Regions from separate parts of the Nocardia sp. NPDC002869 genome, predicted to be linked through region 3. Evidence: riboswitches for the same ligand, from Rfam matches in the RefSeq annotation. Region 3 holds a riboswitch; each other region holds the start of a gene.
What was found. A riboswitch is a leader RNA that binds a small molecule or an ion and turns the genes downstream of it on or off. The one in region 3 is predicted to bind cobalamin.

Region 1 (2,263 bases), on a different contig from region 3:
CGGGCGGTTTCCAGTTCCGCGGCGACCGCCTCGGTGCCGGAGTTCAGGCCGGTCGCCAGTACGTGTACCTCGGCGGTCTTCTCGGCGCCGAAGGCGAGCCAGGAGCGCAGCGTGTCGTCGAGTCGCGTCTCCACCGCCAGCGAGTACGGGACGTGCAGCAGCGAACACGAGGTGGAGACGGCCAGTGCCCGCACGCTGCCCAGCAGGGTGGCCAGCGTCGACAGGGCACCGTCGAGGTCGGTGCGCCAGACATTACGGCCGTCGACCACGCCCGCGACCAGCAGTTTGTGCGACAGCGGGGGGACGGCCGCCACCGCGGCGACGTCGGTGCCCGCGACCAGATCGACGGCGATACCTTCGACATCGGTGGCGGCCAGGGCTTCCAGCGCGGCGCCCGGATGCCCGAAATAGGTGGCCACCAGCACCGCCGGCCGCTGTGCCGCCGCGGTGAGTTCGGTGTAGACCCGGCGGACCGTCGCCAGTTCCGCCGGGGTGAGATCGGTGACCAGCGCGGGCTCGTCCAGTTGTACCCAGCCCGCGCCCGCGTCGGCGAGTAGCCGCAGCAACTCCTGGTACAGCGGGATCAGTTCGGCGATCCGGTCCAGGGCCGCGCCGCCGGTGGTCTTGGCCAGTTTCAGGAAAGTGACCGGTCCGATGACCACCGGCCGGGCCGGCACGCCGAGTTCGACCGCTTCGGCCACCTGCGCCAGCAGGTCTTCCGGATGCAGGCCGAAGGTGGTGTCCGGGCCGAGTTCGGGCACCAGGTAGTGGTAGTTGGTGTCGAACCACTTGGTCATCTCCAGTGGCTCCACCGACTCGGTTCCGCGTGCGGCGGCGAAATAGCGGTCCAGCCGATCCGCTATCCCGGCGACCCGGTCGGGCAGGGCGCCGAGGAGGACGGCGGTGTCGAGCATCTGGTCGTAGTGGGAGAAGGTGCCGACGGGAATCGAATCCAGTCCGGCGGCGGCCAGTTCTGCGTACTGGTTCCGGCGCAGCGCGCGGCCGGTCTCGTGCAGTTGCGCCGCGTCTATCCGACCCGCCCAGTAGGACTCGGTCGCGCGTTTCAACTCCCGGTGCGGCCCCACCCGGGGGAGTCCGAGAACCGTTGCGGTGAACGGGCGGTGCGAAATAACAGTCACGGTGTTCTCCAGTGCTGAAGTTCGACGGCCGTCGCCGTTCCCGGGCGCACGGCACCGATGAGACCCCGAATGACCCGGCTGTGCGGTCGGGTCGGATGTCAGCACTGGTGGCGGCGCCCGCTCCACGAGGCGACGGCCACCGGATACGGCGTATCCGGTACAACCGGCAGGTCTTCGGACTCGCGGGCACCGGCCTGTCGGCCGACCTACTGGCCGTCGCTTCCCAGGCGTGCTGCCCAGTGCTGATGACGGCGGTCGTTCCTGCTCACCGCTGCGGGACAGTTCCGGATTTCCACCGGATTCCCTCTCACCCGCGTGGTGCGGGCTTCGGCGCCGGGGGCGGACGTTCGGGGCTCCTCGTCGTCCGGCCGGCGGACCAGCTGCGGGTCCACCATAACGCGGACGCGCCGAGCGCGCCCGCAGCGGCGCGAACAGCGGCCGACTTCGCATATCTTCGCAAGAGCGCCGGGCCGCTCGGATAGCCGGGAAATGGCCGCGGCGGGTAATACGCACAGGCCGGGATCGTGTGCGGTGAGATATGACGGTGCGGTGAACAGGACTTCGCAGCCTTGCCATACGTCCTTGTGAAGATTCTGCGAAGTGGACTTCGCTGTCGCCCCTGGGTGTGGCGCCGGGTACGTTGGGTCAATGTTCTCGAAAGTCTTGGTTGCCAACCGCGGCGAAATCGCCATCCGGGCCTTCCGCGCGGCGTACGAGCTCGGTGTCGGAACGGTTGCCGTCTTCCCGCACGAGGATCGCAATTCGGTCCACCGCCTGAAGGCGGACGAGGCATACGAGATCGGCGAGGAAGGCCATCCGGTCCGCGCCTACCTCTCGGTCGACGCCATCATCGAAGCGGCGAAGACCGCGGGCGCCGACGCGATCTACCCGGGCTACGGGTTCCTGTCGGAGAATCCCGATCTGGCCGCCGCGTGCGCGCGGACGGGCATCACCTTCATCGGGCCGTCGGCCGAGGTTCTCGAACTGGCGGGCCACAAGGCCCGCGCGATCGCCGCGGCGCGGGAGGCCGGGCTGCCGGTCCTGGATTCGAGCGCACCCTCGGCCGATGCGGCGGAGTTGCTGGCGGCCGCGGAATCCATGGAGTTCCCGGTATTCGTGAAGGC
Region 2 (2,263 bases), on a different contig from region 3:
TTTGGGGAAAGTTTGGAAATGACGCTCAGGGCCCTACCATGTTTGTGCTGGTAGAGCCCTGACCTGCGCCTATCTGTCGGGCTGACAGGATTTGAACCTGCGACCACTTGACCCCCAGTCAAGTGCGCTACCAAACTGCGCCACAGCCCGTCGCGCCGTGCGTTCCGGCGCTCGATGAGATTACCTCAGAGGTGTTCGAGACCGGAAATCGGCAGGTTGAGCGTGGTGTTGTCGGATTTCCGCCGCGCTCCGCGCTCGTCCTCCGAGCGCGTGAGGCGCGTGGGCTGCTTCTCGCTGCGGTCGCCGCTCCGGGACGAAGCTCCACGATTCGGGGCTCGGGTGGGTTCCGCACGGAGATCCGGGGCCTCGTCCTGTGCGCTGGAACCCGGGATGCTGTCCGCAACCGGACGACTGCCGCATCCGGCGGTCGACGACCGCCGCATCCGGCCGGGCGGTCGGTTCTCCGTGCGATGGGATGCCTGGTGAGAGGGGTCAGTGCCCTGTGGAATAGCTTCCTGGCTGTCTCTGTTGAACCCCCTCGTCGGCGTCCGGACAGCCCCGGGCCGCACCCTCTGTCGCTACGAGCGACCACTCGCCGTGAGGCGCTTGTTGGACGCCGGCTTCTCGACCGGACGCCGCTGGGCTCATCGCCCGGCGGCGTTCTGCTGTCTTTCCCGCGGCCTATCTCGTCCGATCGCTGGATCAGTGCGCGCCGTGGCCGGTTGCGCCCACCGCCCCACCGGAGTGCGAGCTCGGGCTGGGCACATTCTCCCGGGCGCAGCTGGTTCATCCCGCGCGGTTTTGCTGGGCGGGGGGTGCGAAGCGTGTCGTCCGGTGTCGGTGGCACCGTGGGGCGGATGAGAGGGAACCCGGTGGGAATCGGGGGCTGTCCCGCAGCGGTGAGCGGGAGCGACCGCCGTCACACGCACTGGGCCGGGGGGCGGGAAGCGACGGCGTGGACCGCCCACATCATCGAACAGGGCGAATCCAATGCGCTGATCCGCCCGTTACCTTTTTGGTGGGCCCGGAACCGGGCCCACGGTCGCCGGGCCCGGTATGACTTCTTGCCCCTGTCGAGTTCATGATCCGGGGGGTGGTGTCGCCGGGCGCCGGTGGCGTCGATGGACCGCTGATAGGGGCAGGGCCGAATACAGGTCTCTTCGTAACGTGGGTGCCGGGCGTCGACGCTGGATCGGCGACCGTCCGGAGGCGTTTTCGATGCGACGAGGACGAGCAGGGTGACACAGTGCTATGCCGTGTTCTGCGGCGTTGACGTGGGCAAAGGCGAACACCACGCGGTCGGGCTCGACCCGGCCGGTAAGCGATTGTTCGACAAGGCGCTGCCGAACGACGAGGCCCGGTTGCGGGCGGTGTTCGACCAGCTCGCGGCTCGGGGGCCGCTGCTGATCGTGGTCGACCAGCCGAACACGATCGGTGCCCTGCCGGTCACCGTGGCCCGCGACTGCGGCCACGACGTGGCCTATCTACCGGGCCTGGCGATGCGCCGCATCGCCGACCTCTACCCCGGTCAGGCCAAAACCGACGCCCGCGACGCCCACATCATCGCCGATGCCGCCCGCACCATGCCGCACGCGTTGCGCCGCGTCGACACCGGAGACGAAGCGCTGACCGAGCTCGGGGTCCTGGTCGGATTCGACGACGACCTGGCCGGGGAAGCGACCCGCACCAGCAACCGGATCCGAGGCCTGCTCACCGGCATCCACCCGGCCCTGGAACGGGTCCTGGGTCCTCGTGTCGCGCATCCGGCGGTGCTCGAGATCCTCTCGCGCTGCGGCGGCCCGGCCGGCATCCAGGCCGCGGGCCGACGCAAACTCACCAGCATCGCGGTCAAACATGCACCCCGCATGGGTGCTCGACTCGTCGAGGAAATCCTGGCCGCGCTGCCCGCGCAAACCGTCGTCGTCCCTGGCAGCAAGGCCGCCGAAGTCGTTCTGCCGAAACTCGCCGATCAACTCAAATCCGTTCTTCAGCAACGGAAAACGATCGCCACCGATATCGAGGAGATGCTCGATGCGCACCCTCTTTCCCGGGTCCTGACCTCGATGCCCGGCATCGGAGTCAGGACCGGAGCCCGCATCCTGCTCGAAGTCGGCGACGGCTCGTCCTTCGCCTCGGCCGGGCATCTGGCCGCCTACGCCGGCATCGCCCCGGTCACCCACCGATCCGGGTCCTCAATCCGCGGTGAACACCCCGCCCGATCAGGCAACCACAAACTCAAACGTGCCTTGTTCCTGTCGGCGTT
Region 3 (2,263 bases):
CACTCCCCCGGACCCGTTACCAGGCGATGGCCCCCTGCGCGCCGACGAAGGAACCGTCGGTGGACACCTCCGGCGATTCCGCCGCCGCGAGGACGACCTGGGCGGCCTGCTCCGGCGTCGTCGGCGCGTCGGCCGACGCGGGAGCCAATTCGGTCGCGACGAAACCGGGGCATACCGAGGTCACCCGGACGGCGGTATCGGCGAGCGATTTCGCCAGCCCGACCGTGAGGCTGTTCAGTGCCGCCTTCGACGCCTGGTAGCCCGGGACCACCATCGAGTAGTACGCCGACTCCGGGTTCCGCTGCTCGGTGAGCGAGCCCATCTCGGTGGAGATGTTGACGATCCGCCCGGCCGGTGCGCGGCGCACCAGCGGCAGCAGCGCTTCGATCACATTGGCGGGGCCGAAGGTGTTGGTCATCAATGTCTCGGTGAACGCGCCGGGATGGGCGAAGTTCACCGTGCCGGTGGCGGTGGCCTCGGGCAGGATGCCGGCATTGTTCACCAGGACATCGATGTGGTCGTGCCGTTCGGCGAGGGAATCGTGCAGGCACCGCGCGCTGTCCACCGAGCACACGTCGAGGACCTCCCCTTCGGCCGCCAGTCCCGCCGACCGCAGTTCGGCCACCACGGCCTCCACCGCCGGCGCGCGGCGTCCGGTGACGATCACCCGGTAACCCGCGCGGGCGAACGCCGTCGCGGTGGCGCGTCCGATTCCGCGGGTCGCCCCGGTGACCACCACGATCTTCTCCGACATGTCGTTCCTTTCGTCATTTCCGTTCGTGCCCTATGAGCATCGCGGAGGGCATACGGTGCGCGCTGGCAGGAAATCGCCGTCGCATTCGCCCGCGGCCGGTACGCCGGCTCGAGCGGGTCGAACGTCCAGTTCACTGTCGGATAGCATGGTCGGCGGCCGCACTGCGGTCGCGGCGTGATGAGGGAACCCGGTGGAAATCCGGGACTGGCGCGCAACGGTGACACCCACATGGTGGAGTCCGATCACTCATCCGCCGAGCTCGGTTCCGGCCTCGCGCACAGGCCCAGACGCAAGGAGTCCACGCCGTGACGCGGTCCTTTTCTTCGGCGGTCACCGCCGTGGTATCCACCCTCCTGCTGGCCGGATGTGCCGGTGCGCCCGACTCGGACGGTCCGGCCGCCGGGTCCGCCGCCGGCTATCCGGTGACGATCGAGAACTGCGGCGTCGAGGTCACCGTGGCGGCGCCGCCGCAGCGGGCGGTCGCGCTCGATCAAGGGGCGGCGGAGATCCTGCTGTCGCTCGGTCTGGCCGATCGGATGGCCGGCACCGCCACCTGGACCGATCCGGTGCGGGAGAACCTGGCCGCCGACAACGCGCGGGTGCCGCGGCTGGCCGACAACCGACCCTCGTTCGAGGTCGTCCTGGACAAGGAACCGGATTTCGTCGCCGCCTCCTTCGGCGGCACCCTCGGTCCCGGCGGCGTGGCCGAGCGGCAGCAGTTCACCGAACTGGGTGTCCCCACCTACCTCTCGCCGACCGACTGCGACGGCAAAACCGATATCAGCGTCAATGCCGACGGTGCTCGCACCGAACCGTTGACCATGGATTCGGTCTACCGGGAGATCCGCGACCTGGCCGCTGTCTTCGATGTCGCGGACCGCGGGGAGCGGCTGGTCACCGAACTGCGCGACCGCTACTCGGCCGCGTCCGGGCGGATCGCCGCGGAGCGGGTCTCGCTGGCCTACTGGTTCGCCGACACCTCCACGCCGTATGTCGCGGGCTGCTGCGGCTCATCCGGGATCATCACCGACGCGGTGGGCGCGAAGAACGTTTTCGATGACACCACCGACGAATGGCCGCAGGTCGGCTGGGAGACCCTCCTCGACCGCGACCCCACCGCCCTGGTCCTGGCCGACCTGAGCCGGCGCAGCCTCGCCGGGGACGCGCTGGACAGCAAGATCGCCTTCCTGGAATCGAATCCGGTGACGGCGAAACTGACCGCGGTCCGCGAGCGGCGCTACATCGTGGTCAACGGCGCCGATATGAACCCCTCGATCCGGACGGTCGACGGGGTCGAGAAGGTCGCCGACGCCCTGGAGCGGTGGGGTTACGGTTCGTGAGCTCCGCAGCGTCGAGCACCGCCGACCGGCTCGCCCGCGCGCCCGCGACGGCGGCGCTGGTGATGGTCGGGGCGGCCGTACTGGTCGTCTCGATGGCCTTCACCATCACGATCGGTCCGGCCGAGCTGTCGGTCGGGGAGGTCTACGCGGTGCTGTTCGAGAAGCTCGG

Region 1: another riboswitch for cobalamin. It lies ahead of metE (5-methyltetrahydropteroyltriglutamate--homocysteine S-methyltransferase); the one in region 3 lies ahead of ACLML9_RS03765 (ABC transporter substrate-binding protein).
Region 2: another riboswitch for cobalamin. It lies ahead of ACLML9_RS04390 (IS110 family transposase); the one in region 3 lies ahead of ACLML9_RS03765 (ABC transporter substrate-binding protein).

Annotation. Positions count from the first base shown of each region.
Region 1 covers NZ_JBKOOL010000202.1:1,216-3,478, forward strand. The annotation lists partial or broken gene metE (5-methyltetrahydropteroyltriglutamate--homocysteine S-methyltransferase) at 1-1,139, opposite strand, end outside; cobalamin riboswitch at 1,287-1,492, opposite strand; gene ACLML9_RS25780 (pyruvate carboxylase) at 1,788-2,263, shown strand, end outside.
Region 2 covers NZ_JBKOOL010000014.1:40,273-42,535, reverse strand. The annotation lists tRNA gene ACLML9_RS04395 (tRNA-Pro) at 77-150, opposite strand; cobalamin riboswitch at 861-1,013, shown strand; gene ACLML9_RS04390 (IS110 family transposase) at 1,239-2,263, shown strand, end outside.
Region 3 covers NZ_JBKOOL010000012.1:52,740-55,002, forward strand. The annotation lists gene ACLML9_RS03760 (SDR family NAD(P)-dependent oxidoreductase) at 17-754, opposite strand; cobalamin riboswitch at 891-1,024, shown strand; gene ACLML9_RS03765 (ABC transporter substrate-binding protein) at 1,060-2,094, shown strand; gene ACLML9_RS03770 (FecCD family ABC transporter permease) at 2,157-2,263, shown strand, end outside.